DNA from 2 places in the Gracilimonas sp. B-17 genome. Region 2 is predicted to be linked to the other one. Evidence: riboswitches for the same ligand, from Rfam matches in the RefSeq annotation. Region 2 holds a riboswitch; the other holds the start of a gene.

Region 1 (15,673 bases), on a different contig from region 2:
TGATCCTTGGTCTTATGATCCATCAGTGGATACACTCCCATCGGATCAAGCTTGAGAATTCGGTCAACTAAGGAACAATCTTCAACAAACTCTTCCCACTCTATTTCCGTTGAACGCCTGAAAGAGATCACAGCATTTTGAATGCTCACCTGCAATTTCGATTGACGTTGTGATTCTTCCCTGAGACTCTCGTCTAAGCTGGTACCAAAAGAACTGAACCTGTATTCGAACCAATTCTTAAGTTCACTGGTCATTATCCCTTCTGCACCTAGCTGAAGGGAAAGCTCAACCAACAAACTTAGATTTTGGTTACCGTCTTCTTTGGCACTCAGCCAGTCGATGATATTACGAAGCAGAAAACTTGGTTCACCGGTTTCGGCTTCCAGCCAATTTGATATTTGATCTTGAACTTCAACTTTAGATTCTCTCCTTTTTAGGATGGCGGTAGCTTTGACGGCTAATTGATTAACCAGTACCAACCTTACCATGATCGGTATCGCCCACAATTCCCCCAACCTGAAAGTTGAATCTTGCTGATAATGTTGGGTGTAAAGGGTCAGATTATCGATGCTGATGATATTATCTGTATGATGAGCAAGATTATAAACGAGGTCGTATACCCTCGGAAGCCCTTTATTGATTCCTGACTTTAGGTGAGGAATATTGCGCTGAAAGCCAATGGGGAAATCCGTTTCGATCTGTACGATCTGTTCCTGGATAATGTAGAAGTTGTCGATCAACCACTCCGCTGCGGGTGAGATATCCTTGTTTTCTTTTGCTGAAGTCGCTAAAACCCTATATGCCTGTGTTAGAAGCTCCTTGTCATGTTGAAGCAGTGGTTTGATGGGAACCATATCTTTCTTTTTCTCGGAGATCTCATGTCTGCGAGACAGTTCCCTGGCATCCTTCTTTAGTAACTCAGGTTGAAATAAAAGTTGGGAGACATGCTCCATCAATGATCAGTTAACGTGTTTCAATTATATTTTTCGTTCCATCCTTTTCAATTACTTCAAAACTTAAGATCCAGCCGCTTTTCTCTTCATCCACATAGATCTCTTCCGGGTGATTGATGGTTCGGTTCAAACCATCCACCTGAATTTCAAAAATGTCACTTCGGTCATCATATGTTAGCCCTTTAAGTGGCATCCACTGCGTTTCAGTCTGTTCTCCAATCTCATTATTCATTACCCGAATCTCTACATATTCAGGTGTTTCGTCTTTTAAGTATCTCCTGGTAAAACTATTGAAGTATTCTTTCCACTGATCCTTTTTGAGTTTTTTAATAGCCATAGTTCCTATTCCATTAAGTTCCTATTTAATAGTTACTCAATTTAAAATGTACTGGATCACTGAAAAGCAGGAGGAATCAACAATCTTTGACGGGGAATCTATTACAGCTTTATAATCTCTCTCTTTACAGAATATTAGCTTCAATTCTGCTAATTATCGATGGGTTATTTTAAACTGTTCACGGAACATAATACTGCAGATATGAAAACTAATATCATTTTAACCGGACTTTTGATCATATTTATGACCGGTCAACTTCGAGCCCAAGGAAGTACATATCGCAGCGGAAATATCGTCCGAATTTCTGATGCAGATTCTATCCAAACGCAGCTTTTTGCTACCGGGGGTACCGTGGAAATATTAGGCTGGATAGGCAACGACCTGATCTCAGCTTCTGATATACTGGTTCTTGATGGGGAAATAATGGATGATGCCATAATATCGGGCAGTGACTTATACGTTAGAGGCACAGTGCATGATCTATTGGCAGCTGCAGGAGAAACTATAGTTCTTGATGGACAGATCTATGGGGATGTTTTTGCCGCAGGCGCTACTATACGAATAACGAATAATGCCGTTATCAGAGGAAATGCAAATCTTGCCGCTAACCATATCATGTTTGAGGGAGGCATAATTGAAGGAAACTTAAAGGTAACCGGCCGTAAAATTGACCTGAACGGCGTGGTCAAAAGCAAAACACAGATCCATGGATACAATATTCATTTTGGACCTGAATACAGTGCTAATTTTGGAACCGATATTTTTAGCGACCGGCCAATTTATCCGGAGAATCTGGGAGATCTTCCAGAAGACCTGTTTATAAGTGAGAAAACACCCAATGTATTTCGCATCTTGCTTTTTAAGAGTGCTCTGTATTTTTCGCTTTTCATCGCAGGAATACTGTTGATCCAGACTTTCAAACGAACCAGTCGGGATCTGTACAAATTTTCTACCAGACAATTCTGGAAACATACCGGGATCGGTTTACTGACATTTTTATTCTATCCGGTATTGCTGATCATACTGGCTGCCTTGGTATTCACTCTGCCTATATCCTTTTTGTTGTTAATGGTATATGGATTATTGCTACTCATAGGTTATTTATTAGTAGCTATGGTAGTCGGCGTCAGCAGTCTAAAGTTTTTGAAGAAAAATGATACAGATATATCCTATAACTGGGGCCTCCTTGTTGGTATGGTATTGGTCGCAGTAATTGTAAACCTGCCATTTCTTGGATGGCTGTTTCACGCCATTTTCATCTTCTTTGGACTGGGAAGCCTGACCCTTTATCTGTGGCACATGCGTAACTTAACTCAGGTAAAAGCAAAGTCAACCTAATGGATCCATGATCGAGCAGCTTTTCAAATCGCTCCAACCATTTATACGCTGGGTGATTATTAAACCGGTCAGGGTCGTTTTGATCAGCCTTGGATTTGCCATTCTTGGATTTTTGATGGCCAACAACCTTACAATTGATACCGATCTATCGAAACTCATTCCCAAAAGTTATAACAGTGTACAGGCTTTAAATACACTTACCGAGCAGGTGGGAGGTGAACATGATGCCACCGTCGCGATCGAAAGCCCTTCTTTTGAAGCAAATCAAAATTTCGCCGATTCACTGATACCAAAAGCTCTGGAATTACAGCGGGCTAAATACGGAGAACCGTATTTTACGCGAGTAGAATATAAGCGTGAGATCGAGTTCATGAAGCGGAATGCACTCTATTTTGCCACTTCATCTGAATTGGACCTGCTAGAGGAATATCTGGAAGCCGAGATAAATGATGCCAAAAATAAAGCGAATCCCTTTTACTTTGATCTGGAGGATGACACCGGACTTAACACTGATTCATTGGGTAATGAACTAAACTCGAAATACGATGAACTGGTAGGCTCCGAATATAATATTTCTCCTGACTCTACGGTCCTTGTTGTCAAATTTTTCCCGAGTCATGCTCAAACGGAGTTAACATTTATCCGGGATGCTTATTCCGATCTCAACAAGTTAATTCGTGAGTTGAACCCCTCTTCCTTCCACCCTGATATGCAGGTTTATGCAGCAGGTCGCATGATCCGTACACTCATAGAAATTGAAACGATCGTCGATGATGTTAAAGGCTCATTCGGCATCGGGGTACTTATATTAATGCTGGCTGTGGTTGGATACTTTTATATTAAAAGTTATCGTATTCGATTCGGGAATGTGTTAAATGGCAGAAGACTGTTGACTCAGCTCAAGGAAGTTCCGGCTCATACGATCATTATGGGATTACCTTTGGTGCTTAGCCTGTGCTGGACTTTTGGACTCGCCTACCTGCTCTATGGTCACCTCAATATTATGACCTCAACACTTGGTTTGCTTTTATTCGGCATGGGTATTGATTTTGGGATCCATTTCTTTGCCCGGTACACAGAAGAACGTGGTACCGGAAAACCAGTAGAAGAAGCTATTGAGACCACATTTATGACAACCGGTCAAGCCATTTTTGCTGTTGGTATAACAACCGCTGCTGCTTTTTTCATACTTATGCTTGCCGATTTCAAGGGGTTCAGTGAATTTGGAACTATATCCGGAATTGGCCTGATGCTTGCGATAGTGGCTTATATCATTTTTTTACCGGCTTTGCTCGTTTTACTTGAACGCAGTCCATTTCTGAACCTTCATACCGAAACTTTAACACCACACAAAAGTGACGCTGAATTTCCTGTTGGTTCAAACAGAAATATTAACAAGTGGAAATTTATTTCCATGGGTGTCATTGGGCTTTCGGTAATCATAACTGCCATAGCTGTGATCGAAATTCCAAACCTTTCATTTGAATATGATTTTGGAGAATTAGAACCTGAATATGAACGTTATCATGAGATGAACAGAGTAGCTTCTACAGCCTCACGGGGCCGAAGTGATCGGAACTCAGCCTACATCATTGTAAACGATCCCTCAGTAGCTATTCAGGTAGCAGATATATTGAGAAAACGTATGGATATGGATTTCAGCTCCCCCACTATCAAAGAGGTTGAGATCTTTCAGGACCGTTATCCTTTTGATGTCGATAGTGCCAATAAAAAGATCGAGCGAATTACCAAGATCAATGAATTACTGGATGACCCTTTTCTTATCAAATCTACGAACCGGGATATTCTTAGGCTTAGGGAGGCCGCTTCTACACAACATATCATACCACTAGACAGCGTACCCGATTTCATAAAGGCCCCTTTTACATCTGTTTCAGGTTTAGTTGGGAATCTTGTGATCATTCGCCCTGCCGTAGGGTTATCTGATGGGCGTAACTCTATGGATTTTGCAGATGATGTGAGCTCAGTCACCTTAGCCAATGGAATCACTTACTATGCCGGTTCTACGTCTATTGTGGCTTCAGATATGTTGCGATTGTTAATGGATGAAGCTCCGCTAATGGTTGCACTCACCATAACCTTCATTATCATATTTAAGTTGTTGATCCTTAAAAATATCAAATGGGTGATCCTGGCACTTTTACCTTTGATTGCCAGCTTTATTTGGCTATTTGGAATAATGGTCTTATTTGGCTGGAAATTGAATTTTTATAACCTCGTGGTATTTCCAACCATTCTGGGTATTGGAGACGACAGTGGAATTCATATGGTGCATAGATATAAAGAAGAAGGAAAAGGATCGATCGGAAAAGTGCTTAGGTCTACCGGAGAGCATATTAGTGTTAGCATCTTTACTACCATGCTTGGTTTCAGTGGCCTGTTGTTTTCTATCCATCCGGGGCTAAGAACGATTGGAGAACTAGCCGTTTGGGGAATTGGTCTTTCACTGCTTGCAGCTTTGGTGTTGCTGCCAAGTATCATCTTTATGATGGAATATTTATCAGGAAGTAAACAAAAATAAATCACCCTACAATATTAGCCCGGAAAATACTTACATGATATTGAGTTATTACCCTGCTTTATAAGACCCTTTCATGGTATAGATTAATAACAGATTCTTTGACTTAATGGTAGTTAGTTTAAATAAAGTGTACAATCTTCATCTCTTTAAATAGAATGAAGATCAACTGGGAAAATATGCCGCCAGTTACTGATCAGACAGGTCTTTATTGATCTTTTTAGTTAGTGTATATCGGTTATCAATAAGGAATGCCCGTTAAACGGCAAACCAGAAAGCCGACCATTGAGGGTGCTTGTAATGAGCTGAGATCATACCTCAATAACTTGATGCGGACTATACCGACGAAAGGAAATGGCCGACTTTCTAATTATTGAGTAGCCCGAAGCTTAATTGCTTCGGGCTTTTTTTATGTAATTATAGATTACGGGTAGTGCAAGTCATGAGCATTACATTTTAGGAGTGGAAATTCCTACAACCCGATTCTCCTATTCCCTGCATCTGTTCACATTGGCATGAATTACATTAGGTCAGAGTCTTTGATTTAATGGTAGTTAATTTTAAAAAACAGCATAATCTCTGATCCTTTAAATAGAACAGGGATCAACCGAAAAAAGAAGCCGTCGGTTACTGCTAAGATCAATCCAATGGATTTTTTGAAGAGTATGCTTCGGTTATCAGTAAGGAATGCCCGTTAAACGGCATACCCGAAAGCGAACTGTTGAGGGTGCTTGTAATGAGCTGAGATATTACCTCTATTACTTGATGCGGTTCATACCGACGTAAGGAAACAGTTAACTTTCTAATTATTGAGTAGCCCGCAGTATTTATACTGCGGGCTTTTTTTATACCTGGATGCAGTGAATTCTACTACAAAAAAAATAAATATCTGCTGTCAGTAAATATTCATCTGGAGTATTAAGATCAGTGAGTGGTCTTAAATTTAATTACACTAATCCCTAATTCATCGCCATGGAGATCTCTAAAGTCAATATCCCTTCTTCTCCCCTAGATAAAAGATCACTGGACTATTTCAGAAAGATACTTTTGTCTAAACGTAAAAATGCTGAAGAAGAGATCCGCTTGCTTACTGAGAATATCAACATACTGGATAATGATAATGACCCGGATTATATGCCGGCCTCTGATATTCAGGAAGCAGGAACAGATACACAAAGCGACACTCTTAATTATCAGCTCATGGAGAGAACCCGAAAATATATCAAACAAATAGACGACGCATTGGAACGCATCGATAATGGAACATTTGGTATATGTCAGGCGACAGGTCAACCCATTTCCAGGGCTCGTTTAGAAGCTGTACCACATACACGATTTAGTATCAATGCGAAAAATTCAAACCTTTCTGATTATGAAAGTTAAATTGACCAAACTGAGAGAGGCAGTCCGCCAAAACCCGGATTGAAAAACCCATGTTCAAAAACCGACAGGATGCCGCAATTAAATTGGCAAGGGCTTTAGAGAAATATAGAGAGGAGAAGCCCCTGATATTGGCCATTCCAAGGGGTGGTGTTGAGATCGGATACTACCTGGCGAAAGTTCTTAACTGCGATTGGTCTATACTCATATCTCGAAAACTGGGATATCCAGGACAACCTGAGACCGCTTTTGGTGCTATTGCAGAGGATAAAAGTCTTTTCTTCAATCCACGGATCAAATCACATCTTGATCGAAGTTTGATAGAAAAGGTTATTAAGAAGGAGCAAACAGAGATCAAGCGGCGGATCCATACTTACAGAAAAGGAGCTCCGATCCCGGATATAAAAGACCGAACCATCATCTTAGCGGATGATGGTATTGCTACAGGGGCTACTCTATTTGCTGCCATTCAAATGTGCAAAAAAGCCGGGGCTGCTAAGATCATTATTGCTGCTCCGGTATCAGGTCCTGAGATCCCAAGGCTATTGAAGGATGTTGTATCTGATGTTGTGATTCTGGAAACACCTGAGAATTTTTACGCGGTATCCCAGGCATATGAGCATTTTGAGAATCAAAATGATGCAGAGGTACTAAAATTCATTAAACGATCAAAATTCAGAAATGAGCCATTAATGCTTCAAAAGGTATAAATATAAGCTGTATGAAAGGAAAGAGATATTATTTTAAACAAGAACGTACCCGGATCTTTGACGATGACCGCCACGACCCTTACCAAAGAACGCAGAAATTGCCTGATCCTACCATTTGTCCGGATTGCGGATCTGTTTTTACTAATGGGCGATGGACTTGGAAATCCTTAGAATTTATTGATAACAAACAGATCTGTCCGGCTTGCCAACGCATCCGGGACGATTATCCCGCAGGATATATCGAGGTCGAAGGATCATTTTTTCAGTCTCATAAAGATGAGCTCCTGAATTTGATTCGAAACCTTGAAAAACAAAAATCTGAGCAACATCCTCTGGAACGTATCATCAAGATCTCTGAGTCTGATGGTAAACTGACCATTACTACAACAGGAATGCATCTGCCAAAAATGATCGGGGATGCTTTGAGGAATTCGTATGAGGGTGAACTGGATATATCCTATGATGCTGAAAGTTTAGCTCGTGTACGCTGGATCCGGTAGTTTTTTAAGGTACAGCCTACAGATTATAATTTCTGATATTCTAGACTCTCCTTTATGTAAGGGTATTCCTTACCCTCATTTTGCCAAATACCTGACCGTACCGAATCCATGCAATATATATCATTGTCCTAACTTATCACTCATATCCCATCACCATGAAGTTATTGATCGTATACGGTACTGTAGAAGGACAAACCCGTAAGATCTGTGAAAGATTAAAGAATGAAGCAAGATTGAACGGACATACAGTCTCACTGAACAATTCCACCGGTCCAAATTTAAGTCCGTTTGGCTTTGATGCAGTCATAATCGCCTCTTCCGTTCATAATGACAAATTTCAGGACTCTATTGAGCAATATGCCGGTGACTATGCAAAGGTCATGAATAATGTTGTTGGCGTCTTTGTGACCGTTAGCCTGACTGCTGCCAATGATGAACCCGAGGGTTGGGAAGAGCTTGAAGAAATTACCAAGGATTTTTTGAGCCGAACAGGTTGGCATCCAACTTTTATCGAACATTTGGCCGGAGCTATTCGATACTCAGAATATAATTTCTTTAAAAAATTTATCGCCCGTAATATTGCTCCAAGAAACAACACTCAAACCGACAATTCAGATGACCATGAATATACGGATTGGGAACAGGTAAAACGGATCTTAACAAAGATCGAAAAATCGGTATCTGAAATTAGCAGAGTGTAAGTTATTTAACTTAAGACTACTTTACATTTTTAAATGTCAGTTCATTAATAACTGCTGCATTTGTATCGGGATAAAGCAGGATATCTTCAATATGGTGATAATGAAAAGCATTGATCAAAAATAGAACGGCCCAGGTACCCTGAAATGCAAAGAATATACCATCCCCGGGTAAAAACCACAGTCCAATGTATCCATTTATGATACCTGACACCACGCCCCAGAATAAATTCCCTTGAAAAGATATACCCTCTTTTTTGATCGTTGACCCTGTAACAAATCCGATCAACAAGCCAACCGTAATAAATGAGTACAATTGCATCAATTCAGACATGATCCTCTCCCGTTTTGTTATGTGTTAAATAATATAACTCAACAGCTTTAATATTAATGCAGGGCATTACCTGACATCCACAAATAAAAAACGGCAGGGAGGAATTCCTTACAAATAGATCCACTTGTTTCCCTGAATTTATATACAACCCTTTTGCTATTATTTACTACCAATTTAACATCCGTAAAAGAAATTTATGAAAGGATTGGATCTATATTTTATACCATGGGTTTTTTCAAATCTTGCAGGTCTGCTGATCTTATTCGCAACCTGGAAAAGCCCAAAGATCGGCAGGTTTATATTTGCTCTTTTATTTGGCTGGGCGGCCTGGAAGAATTTAACGGTCGTTTCTCAGACACCTGACCTCTACATCGAATTTGCTTTCCTTGCCATTCCGATCTATCACGATCTCATTCTAGGCTGGTTTGCTGACCACATAACCCCAATAGTCACATTGATAGCCATAGGGCAGGCATTAATAGCATTGGGCATGTTCATGTATGGTTATTGGGTAAAAATTGCATCTGCAGGTGCTATGATCTTTTTGATCGCAATATCTCCCCTGGGTGTGGGGTCTGCTTTTCCTTTCCCGTTAGTTGCTGCATATGCTGCTTTCCTGATCCTAAAAGAACGAGGTGATTTCTCATCTTTAGTTCCATTTAATAAGAAACCGGAAATAACTTCTAAAGGTCAAAAAAACCTGCATCGTATATGAATTTGCATGGATTCCAGAATACACTATCACAACAGATTTGGGCTCGAAAATACCGAATGGAGTCAGGTTCTTTTGGTACAGAAAAATCTATTGAAGATACCTGGAAGCGTATTGCTAAGGCATTGGCAAATGCCGAAGATAAAGAGCAATTAAAATGGGAAACAAACTTCTACCAGGCACTTAAAGCCTTTAAGTTCATACCGGGCGGGCGCATTATTGCAGGAGCAGGAACCAAGCATAAAGTGACTCTTTTCAACTGTTTTGTGATGGGGAAAATGCAGGATTCCATTCCTTCCATCTTCGAAAACCTAAAAGAAAGTGCCCTTACCATGCAGAAAGGTGGTGGCATCGGGTGCGATTTTTCCACCTTAAGGCCCAAAGGATGCATCGCCAAGACAAGCAATACCGTTTCTTCAGGTCCCGTTTCTTTTATGAAGATCTGGGACTCTATGTGTGCCACTATGCTTTCCACCGGATCTCGTCGCGGAGCGATGATGGCCACCCTGCGCTGCGATCACCCCGATATCTTTGAGTTCATAAAAGCAAAACATAAACCGGGTGAGCTCACAAATTTCAACCTTTCCATATTAGTAACAGATGAGTTCATGCAGGCTGTTCGGCAAGACAAGGAGTGGCCACTTATTTTTCCTACGGGTGATATCAAAGCAGAAACAACAAATTCAATTGTAAAAAAAGGATGGCAAAATACGGATTCCCCTCTATCCTACTCGGTCATGCGGGTGGTCAAAGCCCGGGAAGTCTGGGAGGCACTGATGAAAGCAAACTATCATTATGCAGAGCCGGGAGTACTTTTTGTAGATCACATCAATTATATGAACAACCTGTACTATTGTGAACATATTACAGCCACCAATCCTTGTGGAGAAGTCCCTCTGCCACCATATGGAGCTTGTGATCTCGGTTCCATCAATCTAACACAGTTTATCGACCGACCTTTTTCGGATCAGGCCAATTTAAAAGAGGAAGCCCTGAAAAAGATCACTGCCACAGCCGTACGCATGCTAGATAATGTGATCTCGATCTCCCGGTTCCCACTCAAAGTACAACAGCTCCAAGCATTAAAAACGCGGCGAATTGGTCTTGGTATCACCGGTCTGGCTGATGCTCTCATAATGATGAAACTTCATTATGGCAGTGAGGAAGCCCGATTGATGACCGGAAACATCATAAAGCTGATCGCACACACGGCTTATCAGACATCCATTGGACTGGCCAAAGAAAAAGGAGCATTTCCACTTTTTGATAAGCAACGATACCTGCAGTCACCGTTCATTAAAAAACTACCCAAACATTTAAAAGAAGGCATTGAGATGAAGGGAATCCGAAATAGTCATCTTTTATCCATCGCACCTACGGGGAGCATCAGTTTGCTGGCAGGAAATGTATCAAGTGGAATAGAGCCGGTTTTTGATTTTACCTACCACCGTAAAGTGTTGGATGCAGAGGGAAATACCGGATCGCACACCATAACTGATTTTGCCTATCAGAAATGGCTCATGGGGAAAAAGCAGCATGAGCCCCTTCCCGAGTATTTTGTAACGGCGCGACAGCTATCACCCAAAGATCATCTTAAGATGCAGGCTGTAGTTCAGCATTATGTTGATAATTCCATCTCTAAGACCATCAATATTCCTGAAGATCACCCTTTTCATGATTTCAAGAATGTGTATGAATTGGCCTATGAACTAAAGCTGAAGGGCTGTACCACCTTCCGCCCAAACCGAGTAACCGGCTCCATTCTTGAACCTGAAAATGGAGAAACGAATATCCATTGCTGTACTCCTGATCGAGAGGCGGATTAAGGTCTATATCCTCAGTACGGTCACTCCCGGTGAGAAACCGCCTCAAACCCCGCCATGATATCCAAAAGTTCTTCAGTGATGGAGGCCTGTCGTTCGTGTAAAAACTCATTTCGTAACTGATCCAACCGTTGTTCGATCTTCTTCTCAGCCCGCTGCATAGAACTTAGGCGACTCCCATTTTCAGCTGCCAGTGATTCGGCCAGGGCTCTGAATAACGAGACGAACAAATATTGCCGCAATAATGACATGAACAGCAGATCTATATCCATAGTGAACTGAGGTAAATTATTGGTAGGCCATGGGCGGTTGGTAAGGTGATCAAGCCAGGCTTTATTCAGTGGTAATAAATGCTGAACCCTGGGCGTAAATCCCTTTCGAGCCATTGGTTTGTTATGTATCAGAATGATGGAACCGATCTTTTGTTCCACCTGCCATTGCTCAATACCATTCAGTACAGCCAGTACTTCCGAACTGATACCTTCAACGCTCCCCGGTATCTCAAGCCTCTTGTCGACCGTAAACCCATCATTTTGCAAATGATCTGCCAGTCGCTCGCCCAACACCAGGAAATGAAGGTCTTCGATCTTAAAATCCCCAATTTTTTCATGGATATAGGCTGTTAGCGTTTCATCAAAAGGACCACATAGCGATTGTCCGGACCCAATGGCTATCACTCCTTTACTTGAATTATCTTCATTTTTCTCTATAGACAAAATGTTAGATCGAGCTGACCTCAATACGATCTGCATTCCCATTTCCAGGGTATCAAAATATTCAGCCAGAGACTTAACCGCTTCCTCAAATTGTCGAATGCTGACTGCTGACAGGATCTTCATGGTTCGGGTGATAGACTGAAGTTCCTCGGCACTATGTACTTTACGTTGAAGGTATTCCAGCTTTTGCATAGTTAACCCTCCTCCGGTGATAGCATGATCAATGGGCGAACAATATCCAACAGAAATTCCCGGTCATTTTCTTCAAGATGATCCTGCCAATTCATTCTATGATCTATTTCCTCCGACATAGAAGTTACTTTTGCACGAATTCTCTGTTTTAGAGCTGCAATATCTTTTGGAGGAATATCATCCAACAGATCAGATGTAGCTGCCAAGAGTATTACAATCTGTTCTTCCACAGAAACGGGACTCAACTGAGGTTGTTTCAGGATCTCCCTGATCAATCGTCCGCGACGAATCAGTTTTTGGGTTTCCTCATCCAGCCGGGAACTGAATCGTGAGAAAGCCTCGAGTTCTTCAAACTGGGCATAAGCTAATCGTAACTTTTTAGTAACTGATCGATAGGCCGGAAGTTGTGCATTGGAACCAACCCTGGAAACAGATCTCCCCGTATCTACAGCTGGTAAAACATCTTTTTGAAATAACACCGGTGACAAATATAACTGACCATCCGTAATAGAGATCAAATTGGTTGGAATGAATGCAGAGATATTCTGAGCCTGGGTCTCTACGATAGGTAAAGCGGTCATGGATCCGCCGCCATAAAGCGGTTTCAAATGAGTAGAGCGCTCCAATAACCGCGAATGTATGTAAAAAATATCTCCGGGATAGGCCTCCCGACCGGGCGGCCTTCTCATTAACAAAGCCAATTCCCGGTACGCCCGTGCATGCCAGGTGAGGTCATCATATACGATCAGTACGTCTTTACCCTGCTCCATGAAATATTCCCCAATGCTGGTTGCTGCGTACGGCGCTATGTACTGTAAGCCTACCGGGCTGTCACTGCTTGCCGAAACGATGATCGAATACCTCATTGCTCCTTTTATCCGCAAGTCCTCTATCACCCGGGCGATGGCTGCATTTTGTTTTCCAATGGCACAGTAAATGCAGATCATTTCCTTGTCATGCTGATTGATAATGGAATCTACAGCTATGGTCGTTTTACCGGTTTGGCGATCCCCAAGAATGAGTTCTCGCTGACCGCGGCCGATGGGAAAAAGTGCGTCGATCACTTTAATTCCGGTTTGCAGCGGACGTTCAACCGGCGCCCGGTGAATAATGGGTGGAGCCGGTCGTTCTACCGGGTACTTCTGTTTTGCTATAAGTGGTCTTTTCCCATCCAAAGGTCGTCCCAGGGGATCTACTACACGGCCAATCAATTCTTCACCTACCGGTATTTCCAGGATGTTACCGGATCGGTATACTTCAAGTCCGGCTTCAATATCCTTTTCCTCCCCTAAAAGAATGATACCAGTCTCATCAGCATCCAGGTTATAGACCAGGCCGGGACATCCATTTTCGAACCATACCAACTCTTCGGTTCCGGCATTGGGCAAGCCGGTGACACGGGCAAAACCTTCACCCACGGATATCACTTTTCCATATTCCCTTAGCTGCAACCTTTTATCCTGATTAAACACTTCTTCAAACCCTGAAAATGTACTTGATGCCACCGATATCAGAGATCGATCATTCATAGGATAGGTTCCTCAGTGGAATTCAGGGTTTCTTCACCGGCTGCGCGCCTTAAGATGGAAGCCATATCAGTTCTCATTTCTTCCAGATAGGATCTCAGATTCCAGCCCATTTTCCATCCGGAGGTCCTTATCTCGATACCCAACCCCAACTCCGGTCGTTCTGAAAAACCACATTCAACATCAGTGGTAAAGATCTCACGCAAAATTGCTATCATTTTTTGCTTGTCCTTTTCTTTCAAGGGGAAAGCGGTCGTGATCTCAAGTGTATGATCTGTGCTTTGAGTAAATATTTCGATCTGCTCAGGTGAAATGGTTTCTACCTTTTGAATGAAGTTGGTCAATACATGATGTTCCAGCTCTTGATCTGCTAATTCATGAATGATCTTTCGCACTACATCCAAAACCTTCTCGAATGAACGCTCTTCTAAATCCGTCAAAAATTGTTCTTTTTCCTCATCAATGGTCTTACGCCAGCGATCCTGCAGTTTTTCGATCTCATATCGTGCTTCTGTCAGTAAATTCTTTCGGTATTCTTCGGCTTCCTGCCTGGCTTCGGCCAACATTGACTTTTCATTTTCCTCAAAGTGGTCGAGTTTTTGTTGGTGATCTGACAATTTTTCCTGTGCGTCTATCAGGGTAAGGCGAGCCTCTTCCAGACGGTTGGTGATCTCTTTTTCCCGATTTTCCATTACCTGCTGAACCGGTTTATACAGAAACCGCTGCAACAACCAAAGCAGGATGAGAAAATTGATGATCTGTGCTACAAAAGTGAACCAGTCAAGTTCCACGCTACCCTCCCATCACATAATTCCAGAATGGATTGGCAAAAATGAGTATCAGTGCTACCACAAAACAATAGATAGCCGTTGATTCCACCATCGCCAGACCTACGAAAAGCGTTCGGGTAATAGCCGGTGTTTCATCAGGTTGCTGAGCAATGGCCATGAGTGCCTGAGCCAGAGCCTTCCCCTCTCCCAATGCCGGGGCGATCGAACCTATAGCGATCGTGAACCCTGCCGTAATGATCGATACCATGCCAATAATGCCTTCCATTTCCATAATTACTCCATGTTTGTGGTTAATGATCCTGTTTCTGTTTCAGATTTTTTTGCAGGATGTGTACGAGTGGCCGAAGCAATATAGACGAGGGCCAATATTGAGAACACATACGCCTGTATAACCCCGATCACCAACCCAAAAGCCTGCATGACCACCGGAAAGAACAAAGGACTCAAACTCAGCAACACCGCTACGATCAGGCTCCCACTCATTATGTTCCCAAACAAGCGAATGGCCAATGCCAGGGTTCTTGATAGTTCTCCGATTATATTGAACGGAAGCATCACCGGTGTGGGTTTGACGTACTGTGAAAAGTAATCTTTAAAACCCCGTGCACTCACACCAAAAACCGGTATCGCAACAAAAACGCTGAATGCCAGAGCAGCTGTTGTTGTGAGTGAAGCTGTTGGTGAATGCACTCCCGGTATCACCCCGATCACATTCGAGAATGTAATGAACAAAAAAAGGGTGCTGATGAATGGGAAATACCGGTCCGCTTTCTGCTGTGTGGCTTCCTCAATTTGAGTAACAATAAATACCACGAGTGATTCATAAAATGCCTGACGCCGGTTCATATCAATGCCTGAAGTTAAATTTCGGGAGATAAGCCAGCCCATTCCAACCAACAGCCCCATGATGAGCCAGGAATACAAAAGCGTGGCATTAATTTTCAAAAACCCCCATTCCCAATAGATGATATCATCAATATTAAATTCCATAGTCCTCTCCCGCCGACAAGTGTTTGACCGGTTTGAATCGCTGAATGAATACGGACCTTGTTATCAGAAACCCAATAAAGGCAACAGCTAAATACGTCCAACTAACCATCACTAACCAATAAAACGTTATCAAT
Region 2 (15,673 bases):
CTGAGGACTTTTGGATCCATAAGTGGGTCGTCTTCTTCGATATCCTCAATAAGAGGGTTTGAAAGACTTAGGTCCAGCCAGGGAGATAAAAGTATCAATTGGGAAGGCTGAGGAACCTTGGTATTGACAAAGAACTGGCAAAGGGAATGCGCGATGCCTCCTCCATTCGAATCCCCAACAATGGTCAGGTTTTCGGCACCGTATTTTTCGAGTAGGTCCGAATAAAGGTCTGTTAAAAAATAGATAACCTCAGAGGCTGAACTTTCAGGCAGTAATGGATAATCAGGAGCTATGATATCCTGATCCAGTTTTTCACAAAGATCCCTGATCATATTCCAGTGAAACTTCATGAAGCTTTTTGTAAAACCTCCACCATGTATGAACAGGATCGCTTTATTCGACCTTTCTTCTGATGAGGAAATATTCCAGATCTTCCAAACGTCTTTTGTTTTATGACTGACCTCATACTCGTTTCTCAGGTCAGTCGGTGGCTCACTTTGAGAGGAAGGAGCCTTCCACCAATCAGAATTTAATTTTTCCTTGTAGGAAGAAATTCTCAGGGTGAAGTTGATGGTCTTTGATATCAGATCGGGTTTTCTCATCAGAGGAGTTATTAAGTTCGACTCTAAAACGGAATTACCCACCGCAACATTCAAAAATAAGTAACTCCATCTTCAGAGAGCAAATATTGAATATTGGTACTCAATCCAGATCTTTGATAACTGCCTAAAACTTCGAAGCAGCGGGGCTCAACGTAAGCACTGTCTGCCTAGTTAAACTTTGAGATTCTTCGCGGCAAGCCTCCCAACCCTACTTCAAACACCACTTCGCTCAGAATGACGAAGAGAGGAGTGAATGGTGTGAAATTAAGTTGTCATCCCGAGTGCGCGCTGACTTGTAAGGGGTTAAGATGTTGAACACGAGGGATCTCAAAGTGAGTACTACCTGCCAGATCTAAGTTTGATATCCTTCGCGGCAAGCCTCCCAACCCTGCAATTAACCCCGCTTCGCTCAGAATGACAACATGGAATGGGAGTGAAACCCTAAAAAATGCCACAAAAATAATTCGGCCTTAGAAAAATGAGCGTAAAGAGTATGGCGCAATGTAGCGTTAAGAAAGAAATCATACCGCATGGTACTAGATATATGGGCAAGCCAGGAAAAGGAGCATTGATTTCTTTTAGCGAAATGGAGTCAGACTCAGCTCGGTTTTCGTAGCCGGGAGCTTTTGTTTCTTTTGGCGGTCCAAAAGAAAGGGAGAGCTAGATGAGGTTTAGTTATAAATTGTGATAGCAAATAATGATCACAATATTTAAATACACCACTTCTTCAATCAAAATTGAATGTTCCTTGTTCGATATTCTTAAGCCTCGTATCTTTAAAGCTCACAACCAAGGTTGGGGGTGCTTGCATAGCGGGCTGAGATTACACCCTGATACCTGAACCGGATAATACCGGCGTAGGGAAACCTGTTTACCGCACAGTTACGCAAGTTAACCTCCTCCATTAATTTTAAGTTTTTATGGAGGAATTCAATGTTCAATTCTATTACTGTAAGGTCGTTGTTTACGGCTTTGCTACTCACCGTACCACTACTCTTTTTAACCCATCAATCAACGCTGGCACAAACCATTTCCGGAACCGTGCTGGATGCTCAATCCAAGGAACCACTGGCAGGCGCGGCCGTACGGCAGGCAGGGACCTCCCGAGGGGTTGTTACCGAAGATGACGGCTCTTTCGAGATCAGGCTTTCTGAAAATGGAAAAAGGGCTTTACTTATTACTTACCTGGGATATAAAGACCGGGAAGTTGATCTATCTGTACCAAATAAAACAGGCGAGATCTTCATGTTTCCTGAGACCTATATCGGGGATGATGTTTTTGTGAGTGCCACCAGGGCCGATGAATCCTCACCGATCACCTATACCAATGTGGAAAGTGAAGAGATCGACCGGCGCAACCTGGGGCAGGATGTTCCCTATTTACTGCAAAGCACCCCGTCGGTCACTACAACCTCTGATGCCGGTGCCGGTATCGGATATACGGGCATCCGCATTCGTGGAGTCGACCCGGCACGTATCAATGTGACCATCAACGGGATCCCGGTCAATGATGCAGAATCTCATGCCGTGTTTTGGGTGAACCTGCCTGATCTGAGTTCTTCAACTCAGAACATTCAGATACAGCGTGGCGTGGGGACCTCGACCAATGGGGCCGGCGCTTTTGGCGGTACGATCAACCTTCAGACCAGTTCCTCCAGGGTGGCACCATTTGGAGAGATCAATACCGGTGTGGGATCTTTTAACACTCAGAAGTACAATGTGAAGCTGGGATCCGGACTCATGGAAAACGGATGGCAGTTTGAAGGCCGTCTCTCAAAAATTGATTCAGATGGATTTATCGATCGCGCCAGTTCCGATCTGGATTCCTATTTCCTATCAGCTGCCCACCACGGTGATCGCAGTTTACTGAGAGCGGATGTGTTTTCCGGTAAGGAACGCACCTATCAGGCCTGGTATGGCATCGAGGAAAGTGTACTTGAGAATGACCGTACCTTTAATGAAGCAGGAACTGAAAAAGCCGGTGAACCGTATGAGGATCAGGTTGATGACTATCAGCAGAATTATTACCAGTTGCACTATTCGTATATGCTGACCGATACCTGGAATGCCAATATCTCGGCATTTTATACCAAAGGGTTTGGGTTTTATGAGGAGTACAAAGCAGGTGAAGACCTTGAAGACTATGGCATTGAGCCGGTCCTCCCCTCTACACCAACCGAATCTGACCTCGTACGGCGCCGCTGGCTGGATAATGATTTTTATGGGACCATATTTTCAACGAAATATACCCCTAATGATACCTGGAATGTAACCTTTGGTGGTGGCTACAGCTACTATGATGGAGCCCATTTCGGGGAAGTCATATGGGCCCGTTATGCCGGAGACAGTGAAACTGAAGACCGATACTATGATAATGACGGTATCAAAAAGGATTTCAATCTTTACGGAAAACTGCAATATGGGCTCACCGATAACCTGAATACCTATGTTGACCTTCAGATTCGTAATGTTAACTACGACTTTCTTGGGAATGGATTCGTTCAAAGTTCAACCGGGGGTAACGTTCGTGACAGCCTAGTGGCTATTCAGCAGAGTGATGAACTGACCTTCTTTAATCCAAAGTTCGGATTCGTTTATAACCTGCCTGAACGTCAGCGAGTCTATGCATCCTTTGCCATAGGTGGTAAAGAGCCAACGCGTGATGAATATGTAGACTCAACCCCACAAAGCCGTCCAGATCCGGAGCGACTCTATAACGTTGAACTGGGCTATCGGGGTGATTTCAGCCGTCACTACGTGGGGGCCAATGTCTACGGAATGTTTTATCGGGATCAGCTGGTGCCCACCGGGGCGATCAATGACGTTGGTGAGATCGTCAGGGAAAATGTGCCTGAGAGTTATCGGATAGGGCTTGAACTACAGGGTGGTGTGAGTTTATCAGAGCATTTGAGCCTGTCAGCCAATGCGACCTTCAGTAGAAATAAGATCGTGGAATACACGCAGTTTACCGATCAGTATGATGCGAACTTCAACTATCTGGGTCAGCAGGCCACGACCTACGAAGATACGGATATTGCCTTTTCACCCTCTGTGATCACCAATGGTATCATCGGGTATCAATCCGGAGGACTGAATGCGGAACTGATCAGCAAGTATGTGTCCCGCCAGTATCTGGATAACACCCAAACTGATAGCCGGTCCATCGATCCCTATTTTGTAAACGATCTGAGACTAAGTTATGCTCTCGATAAAATATCTCTGCTGGAAGGTATCACGGCCACCCTGCAGGTTAACAATATTTTCAACCATGAGTATGAAACCAACGGATATACCTTTGGCTGGCTGCAGGCCGGTGAACCGGTGAACTTTAACTACTATTATCCTCAAGCCGGAACAAACTTTCTGTTTCAGGTAACCTGGAAGTTTTGATCATTCGGCAAGTAACAGACTTTAAAGGCCAGAAAGCATTCAAAAAGCCCCGCTCGTGAGATCGGGGCTTTTTCATTATTGAATATTAGCGTGGTCTAAAGTCGGCCGTAAATATGTTTGAACTCAGTTCATAGTATGAGGCGGAGCCTCAATAGGGCATTGCGCAGCAGAACTACGCAACGAGCACTGTCGGTCAACCGTCCCCGGTCTTCCGTCTAAAGTCACTCAAAACTAAACACTAAAAACTCAAAACTCTGCCCTATTCCTTGCTTCGCCGAGAATCCATTCCCCACATCAGTTTGTTGCGAAGAGTCTCGAAGTAATCCTGACCGGGGAGGTGAATAAGGTCGAAGGTCAGGTCCGATTTCAGGATCTCGATCTCAAAGGGAAAATGTTCGATCTCATGGACTTGTCCGTCATATGAAAAGAGTACCTCACTTTGCTGTTTTTCGATCCTGATCTTGAGAGGTTTGGTCGAATTCAGTACCAATGGGCGGGTAGTCAGGGTGTGCGGGTTGATGGGAGTTACCACAAAGACCTCGGTTCCGGGAGCTACGATAGGCCCCCCGGAGGCCAGGTTATAGGCTGTAGAACCGGTGGGGGAAGCTACAAGCAGACCATCTGCCCAATAGGTGTTAATGAGGCTGCCATCATATTCAGCCGATACATTCACCATGGAAATAGAATCTTTTCTGGTGAATAAGAACTCATTCAGGGCGTGAAATTCATCCCCGCGGGAAGTGGTGGCTTTCAGGAAAGAGCGTTTGTCTAAGGTGAAATCATTTTCAAGAAGCCGGTCAAGGGCCGGTTCCAGGTCTTCGATCTGAGTGTTGGCCATAAATCCAAGCCGGCCACTATTGATTCCGAGGATCGGTTTGTGAAGGTCTTTGGATATACGGGCCGTGTATAGGATGGTGCCGTCACCACCCATCACCAGAATGATATCACTTGCCCGGATGGAGTCCAGATCACTTTCGGTTTTTTGTATAACGGCATTACCGTTTAATCCCGTTTCATCACAGATCTCTTTATTGATATAGAGTGAGATGTTATTTTTTTTGGCCCAATCAACGGCCTTAAAGAGAACCTCCCTAACCTCATATTTACCTGGATTGGCGACGATCGCAAGTTTCATCAGTTAGCTCCGTTCATGCTGAAAGAAGAAAGATCGATATTCCATGGGTGTTGCGTCACCGTAATGCCTTGCACGTTATTGTGGGATAACAGGTAGATCGGGGCATTCCAGGTTAAAACCTTTTCAGTGCCGGGGTAGGGTTTTGTGGTAAAAGTGACCTGATCGTTGAAAGCATAAGATGCATTCATCGAAAAACTATATCCGGATCCGTTAATTTGTGGTGCCACATTATTCAGCAAAAATCGATAAAAGGGGTGCGCAGTATGCGTGATACTCATATTGGTATTTTCACCCTGCATCGCCTCAGAAGTATCTGTGTAAGACACTGTAAGCGTGCCGAGGGCATCACTGATCAGGACGGAATTTTGATCCAGGTTGTTCATTACCTGGTTTACCTTATCAGCTTGACCTGACCCAATATTGAAATACATTGGGTACTCAGAGCCGACCGTGGCCTTATGCAATTCATAATTGTTGTAGAAACTGCTGAGTAGTGCACCCGTAGAATCTGCAACTGTTAATAAAGTGGCCGGTCCTAATTCCATAAGAAGATCGATCTTCTCTCCGGCAAATTCCTGGTATAGATTCCGTTCATTGATACCGGATATGATATCAAGCCTGTTGATATCGGGCAGATTGGATGAATGATCGTCATTTATGGTCAGTAAATGCGTGTTATTCTCTTTTTGAATGAATCGGAATCTTCCGGTACCCGCGGCCTGCTGAATAGGACCTGAATCAGGTACACTTTCTTTGGCATAAATGGAGGCCGTGGGGTGCGCTAGCAGTCTCAAAAAATCAGAAGAGGGTTGGTTCAACACAAAAGTAACTGTAGAATCATTTTGAACACGTATTCCATCAATTTCGGAAATGACCCGTTTTGAAGGGTCTTTAACGTATTTCAGCTCGTTTTGAAGGGCTTTGAAACCTCTTATATGTCTGAACTGATCTCCGGTGAATTCAGGGACGTTATTTCTTGCCATGCGTTCAAAAACAAACTTGACGTCACTTGCAATAAACTGTCTTCCGGTTCCGCTTTCAAAAGCCGGCGAGTCATGAAATTTCAGGCTTGTTTTAAGGTGAAAGGTAAATTGTGTTGAATCGTCATTTACGGTCCATCGATTGGCCATCAGAGGGTAAAGGTTGCCATTGTCTCCAATTCCTACCAACCTGTCGTAGATCAGGCTGATGACCCTTAATTCACTATTGGAGGTTGCAAAAAGAGGATCCAGTGACTCAATAGCCGCAATTTCTCCGATCCTGACCTGAACGAAATCATCTCCTTCGGTTGTATCAGGTTCTGGTTGCCGGGCAGTGGTGTCGGTGGCAGCGAAGAGGTCAGAACTGCCCGTTCGAACGGTAACGGTCTCAGGCCCTTTCCCACAAGAGGAAATGAAAAAGACGGGAAGAAGTAACAGGATCAGTTTTTTCATGATAGAATTATGTTGTCCGTGGTTATTTAATTGAAGATATGAACGAGCCAAATCATTCCATATAGGGTAATTCCTGTATTATTTGGTGCCTTTCAGTCCCTTAAGTCCTTTCATGGCTTTTTCGCTGAGTAAATTGGTGTCATAGCTGCGAACCCGTCCGTTCTTCTCACGATGTCGTTCAATTGCGATTCGGATCAACTCTTCCATCAATTGGGTAAAATCAAGATCCGTTTTGTCCCAAAGGTAAAAAGAGAATGACCCGGGTATGGTATTGATCTCATTGAAATACACTTCGTCTGTATTGGAATTAACGAGAAAATCGAGCCGGGCCAGGCCTGAGGCCCCAAGCACAGAAAAGGTTTTAACGGACAGATCCTGAATTTTTTTCGTCAGGGTTTCAGAAATATTGGCAGGGATCTCACGGTCGGCTGATGCCATCCCTTTTTCGGCCCCTTCTCCACTTTGGTATTTATCCTCAAAACTCAAGGTTTCAGTTTTACCAAGTGGCCGCTCACAAACACTGGGCTTACAATCTTCCGGAGTACCGATAACCGAACAATTGATCTCCATTAAGGGATTGACGGCCTCTTCGATCAGCAGATGGGCATCGTACCTAAAAGCAGTTTCAACAGCCTCAGTGAGTTCATTACGGCTATTGGCGATGGCGACGCCTATACTGCTGCCCAAAGACACAGGTTTGACGATCAGCGGATACCCAAAATCTTCAGCTACGGTGATGATATCATCCTGTTCTTCAACCCAGTCACTTTCATAGAAGTTGACGGCTTTGGTTACAGGAATGCCTTTGGCCCCGGCAACCAGCTTAGCTTTTACCTTATCCATTCCCAGTGATGAGCCTAAAACACCACTTCCGGTATAGGGGATATTCATCATTTCACACACTCCCTGAAAGGCACCGTTTTCACCTTCACTACCATGGAAGGCGCATAAAACAGCATAGACCGGTAAACTCTTTGGTTTTGAGAATAAACCGGTGACGTTCTGCTCCCTGAGGAAAGTTTTTCCATTCTCGTCCTTCACAAAAGCACAATCCTGTGTCTGTTTTTCCAGGGTAGGAAGATCCTTGTAGTTACTCAGGTCAAGAAGGTGGTCTCCGGTCAGCCAGCGCCCGGATTTGGTCACATATAAAGGAATGATGTGATAGGAGCTGTTTTCAAGAGCTGAGATCGCCTGGATGGCGGTGAGTACAGAAACTTCATGTTCTGGTGAAACGCCTCCAAAGGCTACAATGAGATTTTTTTGGGACATAGGTTATGTATATGATTTTCAGCGAAAATAGGATTGTTTAGGGATAATTGTAAGCGGATCAGGAGAATTTAGTTGTTAGGTTTTAGGTGTTAGTTTTAGGATACTTGGCACCTAACACCTAAAACCTAACAACTACTTTACTTTCTACTTGTTCCGCATTGTGATATTTTCAATATTTGCCGTCCTCTTCCAACCCAAAATGTAATGGTATTATGAGTAAGGTCATCACATCTGTTGAACAGCTTGATTTTAAATTATCAGACTTGCAGGATATGCCTGCCCCCGGAAAAGTTCTGATGGTGAAGCCTACCTATTTTTCGGTAGAATATGTGATCAATCCGCATATGGAAGGAAATATCGGGGATGTGGATAAACTTGCAGCTCAAAATGAATGGGAGCACCTTCGTTCTGCCTATGAGGAACTTGGATTTTATGTTCACGTGGAAGACGGTGTGCGCGGGTATCCTGATATGGTTTTCTGTGCCAATCAAAGTTTGCCAAATATCACAGATAGTGGGAAGAAAGAAGTGATCATGAGTGTGATGAATTCAGATCAGCGCAAAGGGGAAGTTCCATATATTCAGAAGGTTTACGAAGATAGCAGCTACGATATCGTTCGCCTGGATGAATCAAGATTCTCGGATTTCGAGGGTATGGGAGATGCCTTGTGGCATTTTAAGAAGCGGTTGATCTGGGGTGGTTACGGATACCGTTCTTCCAAAGAAGTGTATGATGTGATATCTGAAACCTTTGAGACCCCGGTCATAGCCCTTGAACTGGTTGACGATCGGTTCTATCATTTGGATACCTGCCTCTGTATCCTGGATAATGAAACAGCGTTGATCTATCCAAAGGCATTTACAGATGAGGGACTTGAACTGATCAGGTCAGTGTTTTCCAATGTCATCGAAGCCTCAAAATATGAGGCAGAAAAGTTATTTGCCTGCAATGCTACCTGTCCGGACGGTAAGAACGTACTTATACAGCAGGGTTGTGTGGATGTGAACCAAAAATTAAAGGACCTGGGTTTTAAAGTTCATGAGTTCAGCACCTACGAATTCCTGAAAAGCGGCGGTTCCGTATTCTGCATGAAAATGATGCTTTGGTAAATATAGTGTTATCGTGCGATGGTGTTACTATATTAGTTTTTATTAAAATGTTTGATCAATGATAGAGTCATTTTTTGACACCTTAAAGCATCCTCTCTAAGTAATTCTGCTTTTGCTTTGGTGATGTATTCTAAGTCTTCAGCAACGTATAATAAGCTCTGAACTTCGGCCGCGGAGCTTTGTGCAAAATCAAAAAATCGAACTGAATCTTTTCTGTGAAACCGTGAAAACCCTTCAGCAATGTTAGTCATAATAGAAACGGTTGCTCTTCTGATTTGATCGCTAAGCCCAAAATCATTTTTAAAAGCCCCTTGACTACTAATTTTGTAATTTTTCGTTACAAGTAACCTGGCTTCTTTCCAACAATTTAAATCTTGAAATCTTGTGATCTTAGTCATGGTACATTTATTAATTATGATTTATATACTAAGAGCGATCTAAAACGAATTACTTACAAAATTTTCAAAAATCATTTTAATAACCACTATAAGATTAGAAACCGTAACACCATCGCACGGTAACACCATATAGCTTTAAACATATGCAAATCGTCAAAACCTCCATCTCTCTCCTTGTTCTTCTCGCCCTGATCATAGTATTGAATACCAAGATCGGTTCGGTGCCTCCGTTAGGAAAGTTCTTTGATCCGGATGCGGGATTCTGGGCGAATGCTGAAAACGGTGAATTTGATTCCCTCGAACTGGATCTTCCGGGTCTTAAAGATAAGGTTAAGGTTTATTTTGATGAACGACAGGTTCCCCATGTCTTTGCTCAAAATGAACATGATCTGTTTATGGCGCAGGGTTATATCGTAGCTCGCGACCGACTTTTTCAAATGGAGATGCAGACCTATGATGCGGCCGGCCGGCTTGCAGAGGTCATTGGACCTCAGCTGTTGGAAAGAGACATCAATACACGCCGGCTTGGCATGACCTATGGAGCCGAAAAAGCAATTGAAACCATTGAGAAAGACCCACAGATCAAAGAAGTAGTTCATGCATATTCCAAAGGCGTTAATGCCTACATTGCCCAGCTTTCTGTAAAAGACTATCCTGTTGAGTACAAAATTTTGGATACAGAACCTGAAAAATGGGAACCGGTTAAAACAGCCTATCTGCTGAAGAACATGACACGTACTTTGGCCGGTCGAAATAATGACGTGCGAAGCAGCAATACCAGGCAATATTTTGGGGACGATTTTATCGAAACCTACTTTACTCAAAAACCCGATCTGAACGACCCGATAATTCCTCCAACCCGTGAATGGGATTTTGTAGCTGATATTCCTGAAGAACCGGACTCCATTTTTGTGCCTGCTGTTTCAAAAGTGATAGACCCTTTTCCTGTACCTGAAGGTATTGGCAGTAATAACTGGGCTGTAAGTGGTGATAAAACCGCCTCCGGTTATCCTATACTGGCTAACGACCCTCACCTGAGCCTGACACTCCCTTCTATCTGGTATGAGATGCAGCTAACAGCACCGGGTTATAATAGCTATGGAGTAACCCTTCAGGGCTCCCCTGCCATCATTATCGGTTTTAATGAACAGACAGCCTGGGGGACCACTAATGTGGGATCGGATGTGATGGATTGGTATGAGGTAACATTCAGGGATGATACCAGGCAGGAGTATTGGCACGATGGAGAATGGAAAGCAACCAGGCGTCGTATCGAGGAGATCAAAGTGAGAGGCGGAGAAACCGTTATGGACACCGTGATCTACACCCACCACGGACCGGTGATGGAAGTTGAAACACCTGAAGAAGGCGTATCGGTGTATCATGCTCTGCGATGGATTGCTCATGAGCCATCCAATGACCTCAAGACCTTTTACGGGTTCAATAAGATGAAGAATTACGAAGATTATCGTGAGGCAGTAGGGAATTATGTGGCCCCGGCTCAAAATTTTGTATTTGCTGATCAGGCCGGTGATATTGCCTTGTGGGTATCAGGTAAATTACCAAAGAAATGGGAATTCCAGGGGCGAACCGTGAGTGATGGGAGTGATCCTGTTTACGAATGGAAAGGTTGGATACCTACAGATCAGAATCCACATATAAAAAACCCGGAACGGGGATTTGTAAGTTCAGCCAATCAGGAGTCCGCAGCACAGGATTATCCATATTACCTGGATGATGATTTTGCTCCTTTTGAAAGAGGTCGGCGAATCAACGACCGATTGTCTGAGATGAATGATATCACTCCTCAGAATATGCAGGAACTGCAAATGGATAACTTTGCCTATACGGCATCCATCATCATACCACAAATGATAGAGTGGACAGACCAAAATGGATTATCAGAACTGGAACAGGATGTGTTAGAAGACATGAAAAACTGGAATTTCATGATGGACGCAGAGCTTATTCATCCAACCGTTTATCTGGTATGGAGGAACCGGTTCTACCGTGCGGTTTTCGGGGATGAGTATGGAGGTACAGAAGCCGGGTTACGATATCCATCACGGGATATATTTGTGGAGGTGATCAAAAAAGATCCTGAAATGCGCTTTGTAGATAACATCAACACACCTGTTGAGGAGACTGTAGAACAAATAGTCACAAAAACATACAGGGAAACGATCGCGAATTTGCTGGATTTCTACGGTGAGGATACTGAAAACTGGAAATGGGGCTACGATATTGATAATGATATCGATCATATAGCACAGATCCCCGGCTTCGGTCGTCAGGACTTGTTTAGCAGCGGGTCTGCTGAATCGGTAAATGCAACACGCGGTGGTAATGGCCCATCATGGCGGATGGTGGTTGAACTCGGACCGGAAGTAAAAGGTTGGGGAGTGTACCCTGGCGGACAATCAGGTAATCCCGGTTCTCCATACTATGATGATATGGTTGATCCCTGGAGAACAGGACAGCTTTTTGAGCTGAATTTTTTGCAGGATGAACCGTTAGATTATAAGTATCAGATAACAATGAATCCTTCTGAATGATGAATAAGACTGAGATCGACCCTGTTGTAAAAAATCTGATCCGTTTCAGCCTGTTGCTGATGATATTACCCGCCTTGTATCTGGGATTGTGGATCTGGATATCCGGAAGTGAGGGGCTGACGTACTCTGAACAAGTACAACTGTTGATGAGCTATATACCGGAATCAGTTCGGAATCCATACCTGGTGACGATCTCCCTCTTCGGGATGAGTATCACCTCAGCAGTCTTTGGGCTGTACGGATATATCAAGAGTGAAGCAGACTACCCAAGAAAGACCAGCTTATTCATTATGACCCTGGCCACTATCATGAGCATCTGGTTTGGCCGCAGTTTGTTTTAATATCAACGTCTCGCCCCGGATGTAATCCTGAATTTCAAAATTGAATGTTCATTGACTGCCTGCCGGTGACTTCGGTTTCAGTCATATTCTGACGAAGGTCACGACTTAGTTGCTTTGTCTGTTTTTGGTATGGGCTTATGAATGTTAATGAAAGCTTTAAATCAGGTCAGGCTTGGTTGCTTTAATCCCGCCCTCACCCAACTCTTTCTTCTCAAGGAGAGGGCTTTTTAAGTTCAAAAATGGATTCATGGTTATAATATCTATCACAAGCGGGACACTTGCGATAGTTTTAGGAGCGAGTTCTGAGTCCCCCACATCGAAATTGAATGTTCAATGTTCAATGTTGGAAACGCCTTCCGCTTCCCGTTTCATCCCAAAAAACTTATCTAGAACCAGAAGAGTGGGGGATGCAATAAAAATGATGACCAGTGTAGCGGCATGTGCAATAGTTGCATAGGCCAGACCGGTAGCTTCAGGAACTGCGTAAAAGATGAACAGACTCTTGGTTATAAAAAGATGGTATGAGCCGATACCACCGGGTGTTGGGATGGAGAGGCCTACAGCACTTACGACTGTAAGAACAACAGCCTCAGTAAAACCAAGTCCATATTCAGCCTGCATATCAAACATCCAGAAACCGGCATAGGTCATAAAAATATAAAGGGCCCATATCAATGCTGAATGAAAGATGAACAGGGGCCAGTTCCTCAGGTCGCGAACAGCAAGTAATCCATCCACGAAGGTCCTGATGACCTTTTGAATTTTGACCACAATTTCAAAGATCTTCCCTTCTGTTCTTTCACTGGCTATCTTGAATAACCAGTAAAATAAACCCAGGCTTATCAATGCTATTCCACCGTATTTGAGTAATGTAAACACCAGCTCCATTTGCGTGCCGGGGTCAGTGATATCAATTCCGAATAAACGGGACAGTACCTGAGGGTCAGCGATCAGAAAAATAACCACGAAGGCCATCAACAACAGCATACCGAGAAGATCCACTACACGTTCAAGTACGATAGTGCCAATGATCTTGCTGTTACTTTCGCCTACCTGCTGTGCTACATAGACCGGCCGGGCTACTTCACCCACCCGGGGTAAGGGAATGTTAACGAGGTAACCGAACATCACACCGGTATAAAGGGTAAGTTTGGATGGGGTCTTTTGCCTATCAGTGAAAAGCATCTTCCAGCGCAGGGCTCTTATATAATGGGCAAAGAGGGTGGCGATAGTAAAGGGTAAGATCCACCAAAATCGCATTCCTCTGGCAGAATCCAGAACTTCAGAAAACTCAACCTCACGAAATGCCAGCCACATGAAAAGTATTCCCAGAAGTATACTTCCTGCGATCTTTAATAGTTTTTTCCCGGTCATCAGTTAATGGTCATTATTTAAAAAGCGTTGGCATTTTATCATAGATGAATAGCAGATAGCACTTAACCCATTAATATCTCATGTCTACAACTTCAGCATCATCAGGGTATTCAAGCTGAAACAGGTTTGATTCGGGAGCATAGAAACGGCCATTACTGAAGTTGGTCACGATCTCATTCTCTGAGATATCGATTGCAATGATACGAAGAGGGCGCAGATCCGCATCCAGAAGTATTTCGACCTCAGCAAAAACAGAAAAGTCATCTGTTGAAGTAAGGGTGACCAAAGTGCGTGCCCCCTGTTTACGTTCCGAAACGGTGTAGGTGGAGTCAATTCCACTCAGCATACGGGATGGGGCGAAATCATCTTCATCAGGATAGTATGTATCGATAATGACTCGGTTTCGGTCGGCATCATAAACACGGGAGGTTTCACCGTCCACTACAATGGTCTGACCATCGGCCATGAGTTTATAGCGTACCTGATCGATCCAGATCTGTCCGGCGCTTGAAGTGGACTCTCCGGTATAGGAATCGGTGTAGGTATGATCAAAATCGGCAGCAAATACTTCCCCGGTCTCAAACCGTTGCTTCAGCAGGTCAAAATTTGGTGTTTGGGCAAGCAAGTTCGAACCGGTAAGCAGGAAAAGAGCAATGAGCAGGACTACAACTTTAAGGGAACCGGAGGTTCCTGCAGGCATTCCTAACCGGAGGTTCGGAACGAGGTGGTCGAGTTGAACAGGATATGATGGAGAAACTGATAACTGCTTACTGTTCACTGCCAACTGTCTATCCTTCATATTCATCCAGGTTATCCAGAAGTTCCTGAAGTTCATCTTCATCCTGTACAAGGACGTCCCGTGCTGTACTGCCTTGATATGGTCCAACAATGCCTGCATTGAATAATTGATCTATGATTCTGCCGGCGCGATTATAGCCGATCTTTAGTTTACGCTGTAACAATGAAACCGAACCTTGCTGATGCAATACCACCAGCTTGGCAGCCGCTTCAAAGTATTCGTCTATATCATCTAACGGATCAGGAATGTCTGCAGTATCATCTTTTATAATTGGGAGGTGAAATGGTTGCTTATATCCTGCCTGTTGACCTATAAAGCCATTTATGCGTTCAACTTCTTCAGTCGAAACAAAAGCGTTTTGGATCCTGATCATCCCGGTTCCATTATTGAAGAGCATATCTCCCATTCCGATGAGCTGATCGGCTCCTCCCTGATCCAGGATAGTTCGGGAGTCAACTTTGGAAGCCACCTGATAGGCAATTCGTGCCGGGAAGTTGGCTTTGATGGTACCCGTAATAACATTCACAGATGGTCGCTGAGTAGCTACCACCAGGTGAATACCAATGGCACGGGCCAGCTGTGCGAGTCGCGCTATGGGTTCTTCGATCTGTTTTCCGGCGGTCATCATAAGGTCAGCCAGCTCATCAATGATCACAACAATATACGGCAGGTGGCGGTGACCGAGCTCCTCATCAAGTTCCCCGGTCTTGTACTTTTCATTATAGGATTTGATATCGCGAACCATGGCCATCTTGAGCAGATCATAGCGCTCATCCATTTCCTTGCACAGACTTTCGAGGGTTTCCTGGGCCTTAGTGGTATCGGTGATGATCGGTTCATCAGAATCAGGCAGCATAGCCAGGAAATGATTCTGAATATTGCGGTATAGTGAAAGCTCGATCTTTTTAGGGTCGACCATCACAAATTTCAGATCATCGGGATGACACTTATATAGCAGGCAGGTTATGATAGTATTGATACCAACAGATTTACCTGAACCCGTGGCACCGGCAATAAGCAAGTGAGGCATCTTGGTCAGGTCGATCATGAAAACTTCATTCTCGATAGTCTTTCCAAAGGCGACCGGAAGGGTGTAGTCGGTTTCTACAAATTTCTTGGTATTCAGCACCTGCTTGATGTACACCGTCTCACGGGTACTGTTCGGGACTTCAATTCCAACTGCAGATTTTCCGGGTATTGGTGAAAGCATACGCAATCCCTTGGAGGCTGTAGCCATTTTCAGGTCATTCGAGTAACTCTCGATCTTG

Evidence for each region. Region 2 has a riboswitch for thiamine pyrophosphate ahead of AC13FX_RS00640 (TonB-dependent receptor). Riboswitches for the same ligand answer to the same signal wherever they lie in the genome.
Region 1: linked by a shared signal. The riboswitch ahead of AC13FX_RS07355 (TraR/DksA family transcriptional regulator) and the one ahead of AC13FX_RS00640 (TonB-dependent receptor) in region 2 are both predicted to bind thiamine pyrophosphate.

Annotation. Positions count from the first base shown of each region.
Region 1 is NZ_JBSXOA010000011.1:560,780-576,452, reverse strand. It holds gene AC13FX_RS07375 (GH36-type glycosyl hydrolase domain-containing protein) at 1-953, opposite strand, end outside; gene AC13FX_RS07370 (DUF5335 family protein) at 964-1,290, opposite strand; gene AC13FX_RS07365 (DUF8173 domain-containing protein) at 1,492-2,628, shown strand; gene AC13FX_RS07360 (efflux RND transporter permease subunit) at 2,636-5,170, shown strand; TPP riboswitch at 5,445-5,537, shown strand; TPP riboswitch at 5,881-5,973, shown strand; gene AC13FX_RS07355 (TraR/DksA family transcriptional regulator) at 6,140-6,550, shown strand; gene AC13FX_RS07350 (phosphoribosyltransferase) at 6,601-7,257, shown strand; gene AC13FX_RS07345 (BCAM0308 family protein) at 7,269-7,757, shown strand; gene AC13FX_RS07340 (flavodoxin domain-containing protein) at 7,913-8,458, shown strand; gene AC13FX_RS07335 (hypothetical protein) at 8,475-8,789, opposite strand; gene AC13FX_RS07330 (hypothetical protein) at 8,986-9,504, shown strand; gene AC13FX_RS07325 (adenosylcobalamin-dependent ribonucleoside-diphosphate reductase) at 9,501-11,327, shown strand; gene AC13FX_RS07320 (F0F1 ATP synthase subunit gamma) at 11,348-12,232, opposite strand; gene AC13FX_RS07315 (alternate F1F0 ATPase, F1 subunit alpha) at 12,235-13,761, opposite strand; gene atpF (F0F1 ATP synthase subunit B) at 13,758-14,549, opposite strand; gene AC13FX_RS07305 (F0F1 ATP synthase subunit C) at 14,551-14,820, opposite strand; gene AC13FX_RS07300 (F0F1 ATP synthase subunit A) at 14,823-15,539, opposite strand; gene AC13FX_RS07295 (N-ATPase subunit AtpR) at 15,529-15,673, opposite strand, start outside.
Region 2 is NZ_JBSXOA010000008.1:512-16,184, forward strand. It holds gene AC13FX_RS00635 (alpha/beta fold hydrolase) at 1-602, opposite strand, end outside; TPP riboswitch at 1,390-1,483, shown strand; gene AC13FX_RS00640 (TonB-dependent receptor) at 1,536-3,992, shown strand; gene AC13FX_RS00645 (NAD(+)/NADH kinase) at 4,252-5,127, opposite strand; gene AC13FX_RS00650 (ABC transporter substrate-binding protein) at 5,127-6,560, opposite strand; gene AC13FX_RS00655 (D-alanine--D-alanine ligase family protein) at 6,639-7,829, opposite strand; gene AC13FX_RS00660 (dimethylarginine dimethylaminohydrolase family protein) at 8,042-8,938, shown strand; gene AC13FX_RS00665 (four helix bundle protein) at 8,971-9,336, opposite strand; gene AC13FX_RS00670 (penicillin acylase family protein) at 9,480-11,891, shown strand; gene AC13FX_RS00675 (hypothetical protein) at 11,888-12,232, shown strand; gene AC13FX_RS00680 (lysylphosphatidylglycerol synthase transmembrane domain-containing protein) at 12,563-13,606, opposite strand; gene AC13FX_RS00685 (LolA family protein) at 13,677-14,405, opposite strand; gene AC13FX_RS00690 (FtsK/SpoIIIE family DNA translocase) at 14,395-15,673, opposite strand, start outside.